Regions from separate parts of the Thermaerobacter nagasakiensis genome, predicted to be linked through region 2. Evidence: predicted binding sites of a transcription regulator. Region 2 holds the regulator's gene; the other holds the start of a gene.
The links. The regulator HrcA, encoded in region 2, represses chaperone genes, less so after heat shock. The targets are predictions, from matches to a motif close to TGTTAGCACTCNNNNNNNNNGAGTGCTAACA.

Region 1: the regulator HrcA is predicted to act here: its motif matches at 2,024-2,054, upstream of groES (co-chaperone GroES).

Annotation. Positions count from the first base shown of each region.
Region 1 covers NZ_AP043740.1:241,583-252,083, forward strand. Annotated here, with positions in the region: gene groL (chaperonin GroEL) at 1-1,546, opposite strand, end outside; gene groES (co-chaperone GroES) at 1,565-1,891, opposite strand; gene ACZ5T9_RS01005 (MogA/MoaB family molybdenum cofactor biosynthesis protein) at 2,167-2,691, opposite strand; gene moaC (cyclic pyranopterin monophosphate synthase MoaC) at 2,758-3,378, opposite strand; gene ACZ5T9_RS01015 (molybdopterin molybdotransferase MoeA) at 3,375-4,805, opposite strand; gene ACZ5T9_RS01020 (acetyl-CoA C-acetyltransferase) at 4,913-6,097, opposite strand; gene ACZ5T9_RS01025 (bifunctional folylpolyglutamate synthase/dihydrofolate synthase) at 6,251-7,675, opposite strand; gene guaB (IMP dehydrogenase) at 7,743-9,230, opposite strand; gene murC (UDP-N-acetylmuramate--L-alanine ligase) at 9,445-10,501, opposite strand, start outside.
Region 2 covers NZ_AP043740.1:725,271-735,771, forward strand. Annotated here, with positions in the region: gene lepA (translation elongation factor 4) at 1-1,501, shown strand, start outside; gene hemW (radical SAM family heme chaperone HemW) at 1,501-2,946, shown strand; gene hrcA (heat-inducible transcriptional repressor HrcA) at 3,306-4,328, shown strand; gene grpE (nucleotide exchange factor GrpE) at 4,438-5,121, shown strand; gene dnaK (molecular chaperone DnaK) at 5,174-7,120, shown strand; gene dnaJ (molecular chaperone DnaJ) at 7,264-8,442, shown strand; gene ACZ5T9_RS03245 (50S ribosomal protein L11 methyltransferase) at 8,467-9,531, shown strand; gene ACZ5T9_RS03250 (RsmE family RNA methyltransferase) at 9,557-10,315, shown strand.

The DNA of each region.
Region 1 (10,501 bases), 480 kb from region 2:
CGGTGGTCAGCACCATGGCGGCGATGCTGGCCGCGTTCTGCAGCGCCGAACGGGTCACCTTGGCCGGGTCGACGATGCCCCGGGCGAACATGTCGCCGTACTCGCCCGTCAGGGCGTCGAAGCCCTCGTTGTCGGGCAGCTGCTTGACCCGCTCGACCACCACGGAGCCCTCCAGGCCGGCGTTGGTCGCGATCTGGCGCAGGGGCTCCTCCAGGGCGCGGCGGACGATCTCGATGCCCATCCGCTCGTCCTCGTTGCGGGCCTCCACCTTGTCCAGCGCCTTGATGGCGTGCACGAGCGTGGAGCCGCCACCGGGGACGATGCCCTCCTCCACCGCCGCCCGGGTGGCGGAGAGGGCGTCCTCGATGCGGTACTTCTTCTCCTTCAGCTCCACCTCGGTGGCCGCGCCGACCTTGATCACGGCCACGCCGCCGGCCAGCTTGGCCAGCCGCTCCTGCAGCTTCTCGCGGTCGAAGTCCGAGGTGGTCTCTTCGATCTGCCGCTTGATGACGTTGATGCGGGCCTTGATCTTCTGCGGATCGCCGGCGCCTTCGACGATGGTCGTGTTCTCCTTCTCCACGACCACCTTCTTGGCGCGGCCGAACATGTCAGGGGTGACGTTCTCCAGCTTGATGCCCAGGTCTTCGGAGACCACCTGGCCGCCGGTGAGGATGGCGATGTCCTCCAGCATGGCCTTGCGCCGGTCGCCGAAGCCGGGCGCCTTCACCGCGCAGGACTGCAGGGTGCCGCGGATCTTGTTGACCACCAGGGTGGCCAGGGCCTCGCCCTCCACGTCCTCGGCGATGATCAGCAGCGGCTTGCCCCGCTCCACCACCCGCTGGAGGACCGGCAACAGGTCATTGACCGAGGAGATCTTGCGGTCGGTGATCAGGATGAAGGGGTCCTCCAGGACGGCCTCCATGGCCTCCGGGTCGGTGACGAAGTACGGCGACAGGTAGCCCCGGTCGAACTGCATGCCCTCCACGACCTCGACGGTCGTGTCCAGGGTCTTGCTCTCCTCGACCGTGATGACGCCGTCCTTGCCGACCTTCTCCATGGCGTCGGCGATCATCTTGCCGATCTCTTCGTCGTTGGCGGAGATGGAGGCCACCTGCTGGGTCGCCGACTTGGTCTCCACGGGCTTGGCGATCCGCTTGATCTCCTCCACCACGGCGGCGACCGCCTTCTCGATGCCCCGCTTGACCAGGATCGGGTTGGCGCCGGCGGCCACCACCTTCATGCCCTCGCGGACCATGGCCTGGCCCAGCACGATGGCGGTGGTGGTCCCGTCACCGGCCACGTCGTTGGTCTTGGTCGCCACCTCGGTCAGGAGTTTGGCGCCCATGTTCTCGAAGGGGTCCTTGAGTTCGATCTCCCGGGCGATGGTCACGCCGTCGTTGGTGATGGTGGGGGAGCCGAACTTCTTCTCCAGGACCACGTTGCGGCCCTTGGGCCCCAGCGTGATCTTGACGGCGTTGGCGACGGTGTTCAGCCCCTTTTCGAGGCTGCGCCGCGCCTGCTCGTTGAAGACCAGCTGCTTCGGCATGCCGCTTCCCCTCCTCGGTTACTGAACGATGGCCAGAATGTCCCGTTCGCTGAGGATCAGCAGCTCCTCGTCATCCAGCTTGACCTCGGTGCCGGCGTACTTGGAGAAGATGACCCGGTCACCTTCCTTGACCTCCAGGGGCACCTTCTGGCCATTCTCGAGGATGCGGCCCGTGCCCACGGCCAGGACCTCACCCTGCTGGGGCTTCTCCTTGGCCGTGTCCGGCAGGATGATCCCGCCCTTGGTCCGCTCCTCTTCCTCCAGCACCTTGACGACCACCCGGTCGCCGAGAGGGCGCAGCTTCACCGAAACGGTCCCTCCCTTGGGCTGCGGCTGAACGCTCACCGCCGTGCACCTCCCTGAAAGGATGCAGGTTGGTTCCGGGGCGCCCGGCCACAGCGCTTGGATGATGGGTTGCAGGATGACCGGCCGGCGGGCCGGCGGGCCGGAGCCCCCGGGCCGCTACGACGCCTGTCCTGTTAGCACTCCCTTTCGGAGAGTGCTAAGCCACCGACTATGGTAAGGCGGCCAAAAACGGTCGTCAAGCCCCGATTTGGCCGCCGCTCCCAACTCGGCCGCTTATCCTGTTCCCGCGCGAGGGGCGCTTTATGCGTGGCGGGTCAGGCATGGCCGGAGGGTGCGCCTGAGGGCGGGGGCGGCAGAGGGTGGCCCGGCGCGTCGTGACCGCCCCCCTGCAGGATGGCCACGGCATGGGCCAGCAAGGGTTCCAGCGCCGCCAGGCACTCGGCCACCCCCCGGGGGCTGCCCGGCAGGTTGACGATCAGGGTGCGGCCCAGGATGCCCGCCACCCCCCGGGAAAGGTAGGCCATGGGGTTGGCCGCGCCCGTGGCGGCCCGCATCCGCTCGGGCAGCCCGGGCACCAGGCGCTCCACCACGTCCAGGGTGGCTTCCGGCGTGACGTCCCGGGGCCCCAGGCCGGTGCCGCCGGTGGTGAAGACGATGTCCGCCCGCCCGGCCGCGGCCCGCAGCCAGCGGGCGATGGCGTCCCGGTCATCGGGCACGACGCCGCGCTCCACCACCACCGCCCCGCCCTCGGCAGCCCAGCGGGCCAGGTACTCGCCGCTCTCATCCCGGCGCCAGCCCTGGCTCACCCCGTCGCTCACGGTCAGGATCGCCACCCGCACGCCTTCACCTTCCCTTCCGGTCCCCCGGGTTGCGGGTCTGCGGGGCCCCGGGGGCACGGGTTTCCGTCATGGCTGCGGGCCCGGGGGCCCCACCGGCTCGCCCAGGTCCTCCCAGGCCGGCTCGTCCGGGCGAGTGTACTCGCCGCTGCGCCCGCCGGTCTTGCGCACCAGGCGGACGGCCTCGATCACCATGCCCCGGTCCAGGGCCTTGCACATGTCGATCAGGGTCAGGGCGGCCACGGTGACCGCCGTCAGGGCTTCCATCTCGACCCCCGTGCGCGCGGTGGTGCGGGCGGTGGCCTGGATCTCCACGCCCTCGGCGCCGAGCCGGAAGTCGACGGCCACCGCGTCCAGAGGCAGGGGATGGCAGAGCGGGATGAGCCGGCCGGTCTCCTTGGCCGCCAGGATGCCCGCCACCCGGGCCACGGCCCAGACGTCCCCCTTGGGCACGTCGCCCGCGCGCAGGCGGGCCAGGGTGGCCGGCGCCATGCGCACCCGGCCCCGGGCCACGGCCTCGCGGAGGGTGACGGGCTTGCCGCTGGTGTCCACCATCCGGGCCCGGCCCGCCCCGTCCAGGTGGGTCCATCCCTGGTCCCCTGCCGCCAGGCCCGGCCCGGTCCCTCCGGCGCCGGCCGGCGCCCCGGCGCCGGGAACCGCTCCCTGTCCGGAAGGCAAGGGCTCCCTCACCAGGGGATCACCTCCACCTCCGCACCCGCCGGCAGGCCCTCGATCTCCAGGGGCAGGTGGACCAGCCCCTGGGCGCCCGTGAGGGCCGAGATCAGGCCGGACTTGCGGGGCTGGGGGCGGGCACCGTACTCGCCCCCGCGCCAGATCAGGGCCACGGGTACGTACTCTTCCCGGCCCGGCGGGCGGCGCAGGGCCGTCTCCAGGCGCGCCCGGATGCGGGGGCCGGGACCGGGCTCGGGTGCAAGCCCCAGCCAGCGCTGGATCAGCGGCCGCACCAGCAGCCGGTAGACCACCAGCGCCGAGACGGGGTTGCCGGGAAGGCCGAACACCGGCTTGCGCCCCGCCATGGCGAAGAGGGTGGGCTTGCCCGGCTTGAGGGCGATGCCGTGGAGGATCACGCCGGGCGGCTCCAGCTCGGCGGCCAGCTCGGCCGTCAGGTCGCGCTCGCCCACGGAGCTGCCGCCCGAGATCAGCACCAGGTCGGCAGCCGCCAGGGCGGCCCCCAGGGCCTGCCGGAAGGCGTCCGGCTCGTCCGGCACGTAGACGGGGTCCAGGGGTTCGGCGCCATCCTGCCGCAAGGCGGCCGCCAGGGCCACCCCGTTGATGTCCCGGATCTGGCCGGGTGCAGGCTCCCGGCCGGGAGGAACCACCTCGTCGCCGGTCAGCAGCAGGGCGACCCGAGGTCCCCGGGCCACGGTCAGGCGGGTGACGCCCGCGCCCGCCAGGGCACCCAGCTCCGCGGGCCCCAGCCGGCGCCCGGCCGGCAACAGGGCCAGGCCGGCGGCGGCGTCCTCGCCCCGGGCGATGACGTTGTCGCCGGGGCCGGCAAAGCGGTGCACCAGCAGCCACGGTCCCTCCCGGGTGGTGTGCTCGAACATGACCACGCAATCGGCGCCGGGCGGCAGCATCCCGCCCGTGGGCACGGCCACCGCCTGGCCGGGTTCCACCGTCACCCGGGCGGGTTGGCCGGCCAGCACCCGGCCCGCCACCTGCAGGCGGGCGGGCCGGCCGGGCTCCACGCCCCGCAGGTCCTGGCTGCGCACGGCATAGCCGTCGACGGTCGCCCGGTGAAAGCCCGGGACGTCCTCGGGGGCGTAGACGGGCTTGGCCAGCACCCGGCCCAGGGCCGCGGCCAGGGGCACCTCTTCCGTCGCCAGGGGCGGCCGCCCTGCCGCCGCCAGGATCCGCTGGAGGGCCTCGGCCACCGTGGGGAGCCCGGCGCTGGGGAAGGGCGCCCGGAAGCCACCGCCCGGCAGGCCGGACTCCGGCGAGGAAGCCGGTGCCGGCCCACCGCCCGGATCCGGGACCGGTCCCTGGGATGCGCTACCGGCCGCGGTTCCCGCCCCCGCGGGCGCGGGGGCCCGGGGTTCCCCGGCGCGAGCCGCAACGTCCGGTTCGTGGCCTGGTTCGGGTTCGTACCCCGCCACGGCAGGCACCTCCCCTCGCTGCGGGCCGCCGCCTGGGCGCGCCCGCAGGCCGCAGGACGGGCGAGCCTGCGAGCCGCAACCTGTGCCGGCGGGACGACGCCCGGGGCTTACGAATCCACCCGGATCAGGGTCGCCTCGCCCTGGCCGCCACCGCTACAGATGGTGGCGATGCCGTACCCGCCGCCCCGGCGCCGCAGCTCGTAGGCCAGGGTCAGGAGGATGCGGGCGCCGCTGGCACCGATGGGGTGCCCCAGGGCCACGGCCCCGCCGTTGACGTTCACCTTCTCCGGGTCCCAGCCGCCCAGCTTCATGGTGGTCAGGGCCACGGCGGCAAAGGCCTCGTTCACCTCAAAGAGGGTGATGTCGTCCCAGCCGAGGCCGGCCTTCTGGAGGGCCCGCTCGGCAGCGTAATAGGGCACGGTGTGCAGGTAGGGCGGGTCCAGCGAGGCCTGCCCCTGGCTGACGATGGTGGCCAGGGGCTTGAGGCCCAGGGCCCGGGCCCGCTCGGCCTCCATGAGGACCAGGGCGGCGGCGCCGTCGTTGATGCCCGGGGCGTTGCCCGCCGTCACCGTGCCGTCCTTCTCGAACGCCGGGGGCAGGGCGGCCAGCTTCTCGTAACTGGTGTCCCGGCGCGGCGCCTCGTCGGCCTCCACCCGGGTCACCTGGCCCTTGCGCCCCGGCACCTCCACGGGGACGATCTCCTCCGCCAGCCGCCCCGCGTCCATGGCCGCCACGGCCCGCTGGTGGCTGCGCAGCGCCCAGCGGTCCTGCTCCTCGCGGGTGATGCCGTACTCCGCCGCCACCCGGCTGCCGTACACGCCCATGTGGCAGCCGCCGAAGGCGCAGAGCAAGCCGTCGGTGAGCAGGGCATCCTCCAGCTCGCCGTGGCCCATGCGTGCGCCCCAGCGGGCCTGGCGCACCAGGTACGGCGCCTGGCTCATGCTCTCCATGCCGCCCGCCACCACCACGGCCGCATCCCCGGCCCGGATCAGGGCATCCGCCAGGTTCACGGCCCGCAGGCTGGAGGCGCAGACCTTGTTGATGGTGTCCGAGGGCACCGTCACCGGCAACCCCGCCTTGACCGCCGCCTGGCGGGAGGGAATCTGGCCCGCCCCCGCCTGGACGACCATGCCCATCAGCACGTAGTCCACCTGGTCGCCGGCGACCCCGGCCCGTTCCAGGGCCGCCCGGATCGCCACGGCGCCCAGCTCCACCGCCGGGACGTCCTTCAAGGCCCCGCCGAACTTGCCGAAGGGCGTCCGTGCCCCGTCGATGATCACGGTTTGCTTCACCGAACTCTCCCCCCGCACGGCCGGCCTCAATGGAGCAAATCCGAGGCGATGCCCCGGCCCCGGGGACGCCGCCGGCGAACCCGCCGGGGCGACAGGGCCGGCCTCTACCGGGCAGTTCGGGCTGTAAGGGTCCGTTCCCTGCGTGCCGCAAGGTCAGCCGCCGGGTGCCGCCGTGGGGACCAGCAGCTGGGCGCGCACCGTCCCCACCAGGTAGAGGCTGCCGCAGACCAGCACGGGCTGGCCCGGTCCTGCTTCCTGCAGGGCCCGCTCCAGGGCCGCCAGAGGCTCCCGCTGGACGGCCACCGCCACCCCATGTGCGGCCAGCGCCCCGGCCAGCCGCTCCGCCCGGGCGGCCCGGGGCGAGGGGGGCTCCGTCACCACCGCCCGCGCCGCCACCGGGGCGATGGCGGCCGCCGCCTGTTCCACGTCCTTGTCGTCCAGCATGCCGGCCACCAGCACCACCCGGCGATCGGGCCAGAGGGCCGCCACCGTCCGGGCCAGGGCCGCCATGCCGGCCGGGTTGTGGGCCCCATCCAGCCAGATCTCCCGGCCCCGCCACCGGACCCGCTCCATGCGGCCGGGCCAGCGCGCAGCGGCCAGGCCGCGTTCCACCGCCTCCCGGGTCACCGGCAGGCCCCGTTCCGTCGCGGCGGCCGCCAGCAGCGCCGTCACCGCCACCGCGGCATTGGCCACCTGGTGCGGTCCGGCCAGGGCCAGGGGCAGCCGGTCCCAGCGGGCGGGGACCGGGGCCGGCCCCCGGTAGTCCCAGCAGGCCCCGTCCGGACCCGCCGAGCGCAGCCGGTAGGTGGCCACCGCCGCCTGCCCGCCCTGGTCCCGCGGATCCCGCGCCTCCGGCGCCGCCTCCTCGGGGCGCACCTCCCACAAGGGCGCCCCCAGGGCCGCCGCCTCCCGGCGCAGGACCGCCAGGGCCGCCGGATCCAGGGCGCCCGTCACCAGGGGGACACCGGGCCGGGCGATGCCCACCTTGTCGTAGGCGATGGCTTCCACCGTGGGCCCCAGCCGGTCGGTGTGGTCCAGGGCCACGTTGGTGACCACCGCCACCACCGGCCGCGGCACCGTGTTGGTGGCGTCATAGCGGCCGCCCAGGCCCACCTCCAGCACCACGGCGTCGGGCCGCCGCGCCTGGACCAGCAGGAAGAACACGGCCGTCGCCACCTCGAACTCCGTGGGCGGCTCCACCCCTCCGCCGGCCGCCAGGGCCGCCGCTGCCCGCCGCACCTGCTCGACGGCGGCGGCCAGCTCCACCCCCGACACCGGCCGGCCGTCGAAGCGGAACCGCTCCTCGTAGTGGACCAGATGGGGGGAGGTGAAGAGGGCCGTCCGGTAGCCCGCCGCCCGCAGGATGGCCTCCATCAGGCTGGCCGTCGACCCCTTGCCGTTGGTTCCGGTGATGTGGTAGACGGGCGGCAGGCCCTCCTCGGGGTGGCCCAGCCGCTCCAGCAGGCCACGGATGCGCTCCAGCCCCAGGCGCATGCCGAAACGGCCGAGCCCCTGCAGGTAGGCTACCGCTGCCTGGCCCGGCGCCCGCCCTTCCGCACCGCTCTTCCGTTCCTGCAACCCTGGCGTCCCACCTTGGCGGCCGGGCCGGCTCGTCCCGCCCGGGCTCAGAAGGTGTTCCGAACGTTCAGACCCGGCCCAGCCAGTAGTTGGGGGGCTCCTTGGTCACCGTGACGTCGTGGGGGTGGCTCTCGACCAGGCTGGCGCTGGTGATGCGGACGAACCGGGCCTGGCGGCGCAAGGTCTCGATGTCCGGCGCCCCGGCGTAGCCCATGCCCGCCCGCAGGCCGCCCACCAGCTGGAAGACCGTCTCCGACAGGGGGCCGCGATAGGGTACGCGGCCCTCCACCCCTTCGGGGACGAACTTCGCCTCGCCTTCCTGGAAGTAGCGTTCCGCGCCCCCCTCCTTCATGGCGCCCAGGGAGCCCATGCCCCGGTACACCTTGAAGCTGCGGCCCTGGAAGATCTCCAGCTCGCCCGGCGCCTCCTCGGTTCCGGCGAACAGGCTGCCGATCATCACCGCGCTGGCGCCGGCGGCCAGGGCCTTGACGATGTCGCCCGAATACTTGATGCCCCCGTCGGCAATGACCGGCACGTCGAACCTGTCCGCCTCCTGGCTGCAGTCCAGGATGGCGCTGAGCTGGGGGAAGCCAGCCCCCGTCACCACCCGGGTCGTGCAGATGGAGCCCGGCCCCACGCCCACCTTGACGGCGTCGGCCCCCGCTTCGATCAGCGCCCGGGTGCCCTCGGCGGTCACCACGTTGCCGGCGATGAGGGGCACCTGGGGATGGCGCCGCTTGAGGGCCTGGACCGTCTCCAGGACGTTGCGCGTGTGGCCGTGGGCGCTGTCGACCACCAGCACGTCGACGCCGGCTTCCACCAGGGCATCGGCCCGCTCGAGGCCCGCCGGGCCCACGCCCACCGCCGCTCCCACCAGAAGGCGCCCCCGCTCGTCCTTGGCCGCGTTGGGGTAGCGGATCGCCTTCTCGATGTCCTTGATGGTGATGAGCCCCCGCAGCCGGCCCGCGCCGTCGACCAGCGGCAGCTTCTCGATCTTGTGCTGCCGCATGATCTCCCGGGCCCGGGCCAGGGTGGTGCCCTCGGGCGCCGTCACCAGGCCCTCCCGGGTCATCACCTCGGCGATGGGCCGCTCCAGATCCTCCTCGAAGCGCACGTCCCGGTTGGTGATGATCCCCACCAGGATCCCGTGGCCGTCGACAATGGGGACACCGGAAATATGGTAGCGCGCCATGAGCTCCAGGGCATCGCGCACCCGGTGATGGGGTGAGAGGGAGAAGGGGTCGACGATCACCCCGTGCTCGGAGCGCTTGACCTTGTCGACCTCGGCCGCTTGCCGCTCGGGCGGCATGTTCTTGTGGATGATGCCGATGCCGCCCTCCCGCGCCAGGGCGATGGCCAGGCGGGCCTCGGTGACGGTGTCCATGGCGGCGGAGACCAGAGGGATGCGGATGCGCAGCTGGCGGGTCAGGCGGGTGGAGACGTCGACGTCGCGGGGAAGCACTTCCGAGGCTGCGGGGATGATCAGCACGTCGTCAAAGGTGAGTCCTTCGCCGGCGATCTTGCCGGCGGCCGCGCGGCCGGTTCCTCCGGCCAGCCCGTCGCCGGCCGGTCCGGCCGTGATCGGATCGGCCCTCACGTTTCGCCCCTCCCCACCGGGTTCATGGCGGTCGGGCGGGCCGGGGACGAAGCCGGCCGCCCGGCGCACCCGGGTTATTGGTTCCATACGTAACACGGCAGGGTGGGCCTTTCAATGGGGACCGGAAACCAGTGTACGGATCGCGACCAGTGTACGGGTCGCGGCCGACCCGTCAGGCCGGCGTCACCGCCTGGAGGCGCCGGGCCAGGTCCCGGGCCACCGTCCAGATGTCGCCGGCGCCCATGGTCAGCACCAGATCGCCGGGCCGCACCGTGGCCAGCAGGTGCTCGATCAGGTCCTCCCGGCTGGCGAAGAGATCCACGGGCCGCCCCTCTTCCTGGGCGATGCGCTCGGCCAGGACGGCGCTGGAGACGCCAGGGATGGGGCGCTCGCCCGGCGGGGCGTAGATCTCCGTAAGGATCACCTTGTCGGCGTCGCCGAAAGCCCGGGCGAACTCGTCCATCAGCAGGCGGGTGCGGGAATAGCGCTGGGGTTGGAAGACGGCGATGACCCGCCCCGCAGCGCCCCGGCGCTGCCGCGCCGCACGCAGGGTGGCCCGGATCTCCGTCGGGTGATGGGCGTAGTCGTCCACCACCAGGATGCCGTCCCGGTCGTGGATCACCTGGAAGCGCCGCTTGGCACCGTGGAACCCCGCCAGGGCCTGCGCCGCGACGCCGAAGGGAACGCCCACCTCCAGCCCCACCGCCAGGGCGGCCAGGGCGTTCAGCACGTTGTGCTCCCCCGGCACCGCCAGGGTGACCTCGCCCAGGGGCCGGCCGTCCTGCCAGACGCTGAAGCGCGTTCCCTCCGGGCCGGTCTGGACGTCCCGGGCCCGCAGGTGGCAGTCCTCGGCCTCCACGCCGTAACGGGCGACCCGGACCCGGCCGGCCGGCAGACCGGCCAGCAGCTGCCGGACCACGGGGTGGTCGCCGCAGGCCACCACCAGGCCGCCCGGCCGCACGTTGCCGAGGAAGCCCCGAAAGGCATCCAGCAGCCGCCGGAAGTCGCCCTCGTAGTGGTCCAGGTGCTCGGGCTCCACGTTGGTGACCACGGCGATCCGGGGGAAGTAGCGCAGGAAGGTGCCGTCGCTCTCGCAGGCTTCGGCCACCACCCAGGGGCCATGTCCCAGCCGCGCCGTGGCGGCACCGAACTCCGGCACCTCGCCGCCCACCAGCACCGTGGGGTCGAGCCCGCCGGCCACCAGCACCAGGCCCGTCATGGCCGTGGTG
Region 2 (10,501 bases):
CACCCAGGGGGTGGAGGCCCAGACGGTCGCCAACCTCTACCTGGCGCTGGACGCCGGCCTGGTGCTGATCCCGGTGATCAACAAGATCGACCTGCCCGCGGCCCGGCCTGACGAGGTGCGCCAGCAGCTGGCCGACCTGGGCTTCGATCCCGGCGAGGTCCTCCTGGTGTCCGCCAAGGAAGGCACCGGCGTGGAAGCCTTGCTGGAGGCGGTGGTCCGGCGGATCCCGCCCCCGGCCGGCGATCCCGAGGCGCCCCTGCGGGCCCTGGTCTTCGACAGCCACTACGACCCCTACCGCGGCGTCATCGCCTACGTCCGGGTGCGGGACGGCCGGTTGCGCCCCGCCGACCGCATCCGCCTGATGGCCACGGGCACGGAGGTTGAAGTCGACCAGCTGGGCACCTTTCGGCCCATGCTGGTTCCCGTGGACGAGCTGGCCGCCGGGGAGGTGGGCTTCGTCGCCGCGGGCATCAAGAACGTGCGGGACTGCCGCGTGGGCGACACCATCACCCTGGTCGACCGCCCGGCGGCGGAGCCCCTGCCCGGCTACCAGCCCGCCAAGCCCATGGTCTTCACGGGCCTCTACCCCGTGGACCCCGGCGATTACGACCGGCTGCGGGAGGCGCTGGAGAAGCTGCACCTCAACGACGCGGCGCTGGTGTTCGAGCCGGAGACTTCCGAAGCCCTGGGCTTCGGCTTCCGCTGCGGGTTCCTCGGCCTGCTGCACATGGAGATCGTCCAGGAGCGCCTGGAGCGCGAGTACGACCTGGACCTGATCACCACCGCGCCCAGCGTGGTCTACCGCATCCGCCTGCGGGACGGGAGCGAGGTCGAGATCCAGAACCCGGCCGACCTGCCGCCTCGCGACCGGATCGAGGCGTTCCTGGAGCCCTACGTGCGGGCCTCCATCTTCACGCCGAAGGACTACGTGGGCTCCATCATGGAGCTCTGCCAGGAGCGCCGGGGCGAGTTCGTCAACATGGAATACCTGGACCCGCGGCGGGTCCGCCTGGAGTACCTCATGCCCCTGGCGGAGATCATGTACGACTTCTTCGACCAGATGAAATCGCGCTCCAAGGGCTACGCCACCCTGGACTACCAGCTGGAGGGGTACCGGGAGTCGGACCTGGTGCGGCTGGACGTGCTGGTGGCGGGGGAACTGGTGGACGCCCTGTCGGTCATCGTCCACCGGGACAAGGCCTACGCCCGCGGCCGCGCCCTGGTGGAGCGGCTCAAGGAGCTGATCCCGCGCCAGCTCTTCGAGGTACCCATCCAGGCGGCGGTGGGTTCGCGGGTCATCGCCCGGGAGACCATCCGCGCCCTGAAGAAGAACGTGCTGGCCAAGTGCTACGGCGGTGACGTGACCCGGAAGCGGAAACTTTTGGAGAAGCAGAAGGAAGGCAAGAAGCGCATGAAGCAGGTGGGCCGGGTGGAGATCCCCCAGGAGGCCTTCATGGCCGTGCTGCGGGTGGACGAGCCCCGGGGAGGCGGGGGCAGGTGATGCGGCCGGTCGCCGCCGGCGACAAGGTCGGGGCGCCGGCCGGGTCCGCAGGGCCGGTGCCAGGCGTGAGCCAAGGGCCGGCGGCGGGGACCGGCGGCTCGCCTGCGGGGGGCGGCCCTTCAGGCCCTGGCGGGTCCACCGCCCCCGGCATCCGGACGAACCCGGCCCGCAGCCCGTCCCCGCCGGCCGGTGAGGCCCGGCGCGGGGCCGGTGCTGGCGCCGGGACCCCGGCCCCCGCGGCCGCCCGCCTGGATCCGGACCCGCCCGGGGCCGGGACCTGGCCCGATTGGGATGCCGGACCCGCCCTCTACATCCACGTCCCCTACTGCCGCCAGCGGTGCTACTACTGCGATTTCAACACCTACCTGCTCGACCCCGAAGGCAAGCGCCGCTACCTGGCCGCCCTGGAGCGGGAACTCGACCTGCTGGCGGCCGATCCCGGCCTGACCCGGCCCCTGGTCTCGGTCTTCGTAGGCGGCGGCACGCCGTCCCTCCTGGAGCCCGCCGAACTGGAGCGGCTGCTGGAGGCGGTGCACCGCCGCTTCGCCCTGGCCCCCGGGGCGGAGATCACCGTGGAGTGCAATCCCGGCACGCTGGACGAAGGCCGGTTGCGGGCCCTGCGCGGGGGCGGGGTCACCCGGCTGAGCCTGGGGCTGCAGGCGGTGCAGGACGAGCTGCTCCAGGCCATCGGCCGGGACCACACCTGGGCGGATTTTCAGGCCACGTACGAGCGGGTGCGCCGGGCCGGGTTCGACAACGTGAACGTCGACTTGATCTTCGGCCTGCCCGGGCAAACCCTGGCCCAGTGGGAGGAATCCCTCCGGGCCGTGGTGGCGCTGGAGCCCGAGCACGTCTCCTGCTACGGCCTGGAGCTGCACCCGGGCACGCCCTTCCACCGCCGGTGGGAGGCCGGCCTTCTGGACCTGCCGGGGGAGGATGTGGAGCGGGCCATGTTCGACCGTGCGTACGAGGTGCTAGGCGCGGCCGGGTTCGTCCGGTACGAGATCTCGAACTTCGCCCGGCCCGGGCGGGAGTCGGTCCACAACCGGGTCTACTGGCTGAACGGCTCCTATCTGGGGGCGGGGCCCGGCGCCTGGTCTTGCTGGCAGGGGGAGCGGCGGCGCAACCGGCTGCACCCCCTGGCCTACGCCGCCAGCCTGGAGCAAGGCGAGCCGGCCGTGGACCTGCGAGAACCCGTCGGCCGGCGCCAGGCGATGGAGGAGACCATGATCCTGGGCCTGCGCCTGGCCGAGGGGGTTGAGGAGGCTCGCTTCGCCCGGCGGTTCGGCCTGACCCCGGCGGAAGCCTTCCCGGAGGCGGTGGCCCGGCTGCTGGCCGGGGGCTGGCTCCTGCGGGAGGCAGGGTACCTGCGCCTCAGCCTTCAGGCGGTGCCCGTGGCCAACAGCGTGCTGGCCGAGTTCGTCGGCGCGGACCCGTCCCGTTGACGGCCGGCGCCGCCGGTGCTACCTTGTTAAGAGGATCATTAGCACTCTCTGATATTGAGTGCTAACCGGCCCGCATCCGGGTGCCGGCTCCGGGTCCGTGAGACCGCCGGGCAGGCGGCAGCCGGCTCCGGCAGCGGGCGTCGACTCGGTCTCCGGAGAGAGCCCACCGGGCGGCCGGGGTCGAGGCCGCCGGTCCGGTCATGGGCGGCGGGCCGTACCGGCCACGGGCGCCGGCCGGCAGCCTGCCGGCCTTTTGGCCCCGGCAAGCCCCGGGCTGGAAGGGTCCCGGGGCCGCCGGCGTGCGGCAGGTGCAGGTTCCCGGTGGGGAAGCGGGGTCCGGAGCCGAGGGGGGAATCACCATGGACCGGCGCAAGCAGCAGGTCCTCAAAGCGGTGGTGGAAGACTACGTCGACACGGCGGAACCCGTGGGCTCCCGGACCCTGGCCCGCAAGTACGGGCTGGGGGTGAGCCCGGCCACCATCCGCAACGAGATGGCGGATCTGGAGGAGATGGGTTTCCTCGAGCAACCCCACACCTCGGCCGGGCGCATCCCGTCGGACCGCGGGTACCGCTTCTTCGTCGACATGCTGATGGAGGCCGTGGTCCCGCCGCCGGAACTGGTCGAACGCCTGCGCCGGCTTTACGCCGAGCGGGTCGACCAGGTGGGCCGCCTGCTGCGGCAGACGGCCCAGGTCCTCAGCGAGGCCACGGACTGCCTGGCTCTGGTCGAGGCTCCGCGGGTGGAGCCCGTGACCTTCCGGCACCTGCAGGTGCTCCCCCTCAGCGAGCGGCGCGCGGTGCTGGTCCTGGTGACCGACGAGGGGCTGGTCCAGCAGCGGCTGGTGGAGCTGCCCGAACCCGCCAGCGAGGCGGACCTGCAGCGCATCTCGGCGGCCCTGACCCGGCGCCTGGCCGGCCTGACCCTGGACCGGGTGGGGCACACGGTGCTGCGCGAGCTCTACGACGAGCTGGCGGCCTGCGGGGCGCTGCTGGAGGTGGCGCTGGAGGCCTTGCGGCCTTCGGCCTCGGACGACGACCACCCGGTCTTCGTCATGGGCACGCGCCGCCTGTTCCGCCAGCCGGAGTTCCAGGACCTGGAGCGGGCCCAGGCCGTGCTGGGTCTGGTGGAGCGGCAGGAGCTGGTTCGGGACCTGCTGGGCCGGCAGGGGAACGACGAGCTGGTCATCACCATCGGACACGAGAACCCGCACCCCGATCTGTACGACTGCAGCGTGGTCAGCGCCACGTACCGTCTTGGTGGCGAGGTGGCCGGTCGCATTGCCGTGCTCGGCCCCAAGCGGATGCACTACCCCCGGATCACCAGCTTGATGGAGCTGCTGGCCCAGCTGCTGACCGAAGCCCTCGAGCGGTCGGTTCGGTGACCGGGCCCGCCGCCGGACGGGAAAGCTTGTCCCTGCCAGCCGGTGGCGGGGCTTTTTTGTCCGGGAGCCGGGACGGGTGCGGGGCGCTGGGAAGGAGGCAGGGCCCATCGTGACGGGTGAGGCGGTGACGAATACTCCAGGGGGCGCGGTGCCGGAAGGGTCCGGTGAATCCGGCCCCGGCTCCGGGGACGAACCGGCGGGGGACCTGGGTGCGGCCCAGGCGGCCCTGGCCGATGCGCGGCGCCAGCTGGATCAGGCCCGGGCGGAAGCCGAGGCGGCGCGGGCCGAGGCCGCTGCCGCCCGGGCGGAGGCCGAGGCGGCCCGGCGGCAGGCCCAGGAGACCCTGGATCAGCTGCGCCGGCTGCAGGCCGATTTCACCAACTACCGCCGGCGCATGATGGAAGAGCAGTCCCGGTGGCGGCAGGAGGCGGAGGCCGAGCTGGCCCGCGCGCTGCTGCCGGTGGTCGACAACCTGGAGCGGGCCCTGGCGGCCGCCGGCCAGGACGACCACCCGGTGGTGCAGGGGGTGGCCATGGTCCACCGGCAGTTCCTCGAGGTGCTGCGCCAGGCCGGGGTGGAACCCATCGCGGCCCAGGGGCAGCCCTTCGACCCCTACCGGCACGAGGCGGTGGCGCGGGAGGAAACGGCCGAGCATCCCGACGGGACCGTCATCGAAGTGTTCCAGAAGGGCTACCTGTACCGGGGACGAACGCTGCGCCCGGCCATGGTGAAGGTGGCCGTGGCGCCGCCGGAGGCCGCCCCGGGCGAGGGGACGGCCGGTTCGTCCGGATGAACCGGAGCCGGCGCACCGGCCGCAGGTTGAGTGCTGGAGGAGGCGACGCGACATGGGCAAGGTGGTGGGCATCGACCTGGGCACCACCAACTCCGTGGTGGCGGTGCTGGAGGGCGGCGAGCCCACGGTGATCACCAACGCCGAGGGGAGCCGCCTGACTCCTTCCGTGGTGGGCTGGTCCAAGGGCGGCGAGCTGCTGGTGGGCCAGGTGGCCAAGCGGCAGGCCGTCACCAACCCCGAGCGGACCATCTTCTCCATCAAGCGCTTCATGGGGCGGCGCTTCGCCGAGGTGCGGGACGAGGCCGGGCGGGTGCCGTACAAGGTGGTGGAAGGGCCCAACGGGGACGCCCGGGTGGAGGTGGACGGCAAGCTCTACTCCCCCGAGGAGATCTCGGCCATGATCCTGCGCAAGCTCAAGCAGGACGCCGAGGCCTACCTGGGCGAGCCGGTCACCCAGGCGGTGATCACCGTTCCGGCCTACTTCAACGACGCCCAGCGCCAGGCGACCAAGAACGCCGGCCGCATCGCCGGCCTCGAGGTGCTGCGCATCATCAACGAGCCCACGGCGGCCGCCCTGGCCTACGGCCTGGACAAGGAAGAAGACCAGAAGATCCTGGTCTTCGACCTGGGCGGCGGCACCTTCGACGTGTCCATCCTGGAACTGGGGGACGGCGTCTTCGAGGTCCGGGCCACCAGCGGCAACAACCACCTGGGCGGGGACGACTTCGACCAGCGGATCATCGACTGGCTGGCCGAGGAGTTCAAGAAGGAGCACGGCATCGACCTGCGCCAGGACCGCATGGCGCTGCAGCGGCTCAAGGAGGCGGCGGAGAAGGCCAAGATCGAGCTGTCGTCGACCCTGAGCACCAACATCAACCTGCCCTTCATCACCGCCGACGCCAGCGGCCCCAAGCACCTGGACATGACCCTGACCCGGGCCAAGTTCGAGGAGCTGACGGCCGACCTGGTGGAGGCCACCATGGGGCCGACGCGCCGGGCCCTGGAGGACGCCGGCCTGAAGCCCGGGGACATCGACAAGATCATCCTGGTGGGCGGCTCCACCCGCATCCCCGCGGTGCAGCGGGCCATCCGGGAGTTCTTCGGGAAGGAGCCCCACAAGGGGGTCAACCCCGATGAGGTGGTGGCCATGGGGGCCGCCATCCAGGCGGGGGTGCTGGCCGGCGAGGTCAAGGACCTGGTGCTGGTCGACGTCACGCCCCTGACCCTGGGCGTGGAGGTCCTGGGCGGCGTGGTGGAGCCCATGATCCCGCGCAACACGGCCATCCCCACGTCCAAGTCCAAGATCTTCTCCACCGCCGCCGACGGGCAGACCCAGGTGGAGATCCACGTGGTCCAGGGCGAGCGCCCGCTGGCCCGCGACAACAAGACCCTGGGCCGGTTCATCCTGGACGGGATTCCGCCGGCGCCCCGGGGCGTGCCGCAGATCGAGGTCACCTTCGACATCGACGTCAACGGCATCGTCCACGTGCGCGCCAAGGACCTGGGCACCGGGCGCGAGCAGAAGATCACCATCAAGTCCCAGGGTGGGCTGTCCGAGGAAGAGATCCAGCGGATGATCAAGGAGGCCGAGCAGCACGCCGAGGAAGACCGCCGGCGCAAGGAGCTGATCGAGGCCCGCAACCAGGCGGACAGCCTGATCTACCAGGCGCGGAAGACCCTCAAGGAGAACGAGGGCAAGCTGGACGAGGCCCTCAAGCAGCGCATCGAAGAGCGCATCAAGGCGCTGGAAGAGGTCGCCCAGGGCGACGACCTCAGCACCATCCGGCGCCGGGCGGAGGAGCTCTCCGAGGCGGTGCTGGAGGTGGGCCGGCGCATCTACGAGCAGCAGGCGGCCGCGGCCGGCAGCGGCGCCACGGCCGGCAACGACGGGGGCGGCTCGCCCGGACAGGCGGCCGGTGGCACCGGCGCGGTGGGCGACGTGTACGACACGGGCTTCCGGTCCAGGGACGACGAGCGGACCGGTACCGGTGGCGACTGAGCAGCCGCCGGGGGTCGCTGCAGCCGGTTCTCGCCCCGGACCATGGAGCCGGCCGGGGGCCGGGCTGGGGTAGGGGCGGTTCGGCCGCCCGGCCGGCCGGGGCACCGGCCCGGGCGCCTGCCCGGTGAGGGAGGAGGTGCGGCGTGGCAAAGGACTACTACGCGATCCTGGGCGTGTCCCGGGACGCCTCCCAGGAAGAGATCAAAAAGGCCTACCGGCGGCTGGCCCGCCGCTACCACCCGGACGCCAACCCCGGCGACCCCGAGGCAGAGCGCCGGTTCAAGGAGATCAACGAGGCGTACCAGGTCCTGGGCGACCCCGAGAAGCGAGCCGCCTACGACCGCTTCGGTACCGCCGAGGGGCCGGCGGCCGGCGGCTGGCCGGGCGGCGCCGGCGGCTTCGGCACCGCCGGCGGCCCGGGCGGCGGCTTCGGTCCCTTCGGCGGCTTCGGCGACTTTGACGGCTTCGGCAACTTCGGCCTCGGCGACCTGTTTGACGCGGTCTTCGGCGGCGGGCGGTCGGCGCGGCGGGGCGGCCCCGCGCGGGGTGCCGACCTGGAGATGGAGCTGGAACTCACCCTGGAAGAGGCCGCCCGCGGCGGCCGCCGGGAGATCCGGGTCGAGCGGCCGGAGGAATGCGCAGCCTGCCGCGGTACGGGCGCCGAGGGCGGCCGGCTGGTGAGCTGCCCCCAGTGCGGCGGCAGCGGGCAGGTGCGTACGGCCCGGACCACGCCCTTCGGCCAGTTCGTCACCGTCCAGACCTGCCCGCGCTGCGGGGGGGCGGGGCGGCTGGCGGCGGCGGCGTGCCGGGCCTGCGGCGGCCGGGGCGAGGTGCCCCAGCGCCGCACCCTGGAGATCGACATCCCGGCCGGGGTCGACGACGGCATGCGCCTGCGCCTGCGGGGCCAGGGGCAGCCCGGGCGCCGCGGCGGCCCGCCGGGCGACCTGTACGTGCGCATCCGCATCAAGCCCCATCCCGTCTTTCGGCGGGAGGGCGACGACATCGTGGCCGAGGTGGCCGTCGGCATGGCGCAGGCCGCCCTGGGCGCCCGGCTGCGGGTCCCCACCCTGGACGGCGAGGAGGAGCTGCTGGTGCCGCCGGGCACCCAGCCCGGCGAGGTGATCCGGCTCAAGGGCAAGGGCATGCCGCGGCTGAGGGGGAGCGGCCGGGGCGACCAGCTGGTCCGGGTGCGGGTGGAGATCCCCCGGCGGCTTTCCGACCGGGAGCGGGAGCTCTTGCTGGAACTGGCCCGGCTGCGGGGCGAGACCGTATCGGACGAACGCGGCCTGTTCCAGCGCATGCGGGACGCCTTCAACCTGTAGGCAGGACCGGACGGGGGGGTGCCGGTGCGCTGGCTGGAGATGGTGATCGACGTACCCGCCCAGGCGGCCGAGGCCGCCGCCGCTGCCCTGGTGGAGATCGCGGGCTCCGGCCTGGTCTGGGAGGATCGCGACGGTGCCGTGCGCCTGCGGGCCTACCTGCCCGAGGAGGGCTTCGAGGAGCGGTACCGGCAGCTGGGGGAGCGGTGGCGGCGGGTGCGGCAGGTCTTCCCGGCCGTCGGTCCCTGGGCGCCGGCGGTGCGGGCCCGGGACGAGGCCGAATGGGCGGAGGCCTGGAAGGCCTACTTCAAGCCCTTGCCCGTGGGCCGGCACCTCCTGGTGGTCCCCGGCTGGCTGCGGGATCAGGTGGACCCGGGTCCCCGGCTGCCCCTGGTGCTGGATCCGGGGATGGCCTTTGGCACGGGGCAGCATGCCTCCACCCGCCTGGCCCTGGAGCTTTTGGAGGAGGTGCTGGTACCGCCGGGGGGAGAGGGGAGCTCGGAAGCCCCCGCCGGTCCGGCGGCCCCGCCCCACGGCGCGGGTGGTGCCGGCGCGCCGGTCGCAGGCCCGGAGCCCGCCTCCCTCGGGGGTACCGTGCTGGACGTGGGCACGGGGTCGGGCATCCTGGCCATCGCCGCCGCCCGGCTGGGTGCCCCCCGGGTGCTGGCCATCGACATCGATCCGGTGGCCGTGCGGGTGGCCCGGGAGAACGCCGCGGCCAACGGGGTCGCGGAGCGGATCGGCCTGGCTTGCGCGACGCCGGCGGGCCTTCGCCAGGCGCCACCCGCCGGGTGGGCCGGGCACCTGCCCGCCGCCTTGACCGTGGCCAACATCACCGCCGAGGTGCTGTCCGGAATGGTGGCCGACCTGGACGCCCTGACCCGGCCGGGCGGCACCATCATCCTTTCGGGGCTGCTGGAGGGCGCGGCCGGCACGGCCGCCCTGGAAGAACGCTGCCACGACCGCGGCTGGCAGCTGGAGGAGCGGCGCCGGGCCGAGGGCTGGGAGGCCTGGCGGCTGCGGCGGCCCGGCGCCACGGCGCCAGAAAAGATTGCCGGGACGCCGGCCGGTTCGCCCTCCGGGGCGCAGTAGGAGCGGGAAGGCGGAAGGAAAGGGCATGTTCGTCCCCCACGTCTTTGTCGACCGCGAGCTGGCCCCTGGCGCCGCGGCGCCTCTGGCTGCCGACGACGCCCACCACCTGCTGCGCGTCCTGCGCCGCCGTCCCGGCGATCCCGTGGTGGCCGTCACGCCCGCCGGCCGGCGGTGGCTGGGCCGGCTGGCGCCGGGCTCCCCGCCCCAGCTGGAGGCCCGGGAAGAGCTGCCCTCCAGCGAGCCGCCCGTCGCCGTCACCCTGGGACAGGGCCTGCCCAAGGGACCCAAAATGGAAGAGGTGATCCGGCACGGCACGGAGGTGGGGGTCGCCCGCTTCGTGCCCGTCCTGGCCGCCCGCTCGGTGAGCCGCCCCGGGGAGGCAGGCGCCGCCCAGCGGGTCCAGCGCTGGCAGCGCATCGCCCGGGAAGCGGCCCGCCAGTCCCAGCGCTCCGCCGTGCCGCAGGTCGAACCGCCCTGTTCTCTGGACGGGCTGCTCTCCCGGGGGGAGGCATGGGACCTGATCCTCATGCCCTGGGAGGAAGAGGAGGCCCGGGGCCTGCGGGAGGAGCTCGAGGCCGCCGCCGCTGCCTGGGGACGCCCGGCCGCCGGCCGGCGGGTGCTGATCCTGGTGGGGCCGGAGGGCGGTTGGGACGCCGGGGAGGTCGAGGCCGCCCGGCGGGCCGGCGCCCGGGTGGTCACCCTGGGGCCCCGCATCCTGCGCACCGAGACGGCGGGGGTCCTGGTGGCCGGCCTGGTGCTGCACGTGCTGGGTGATCTGGGTTAGGCCCGCCGGGCCGCCGAGGGACGGGTCGGCGAAGGCCGCGACGGTCTCCAGGGTGGGACCCCGGCAGGCGATGGCCGGCCCTTTGCTGCATAGATACCATTGAATCGATACCATCGGGCGAGAAGCCGCAGGGCCGGCGACAGGCCGCGGTGCCCGGCTGGCCCCGTACCGTTGGTGCCGCCCGGA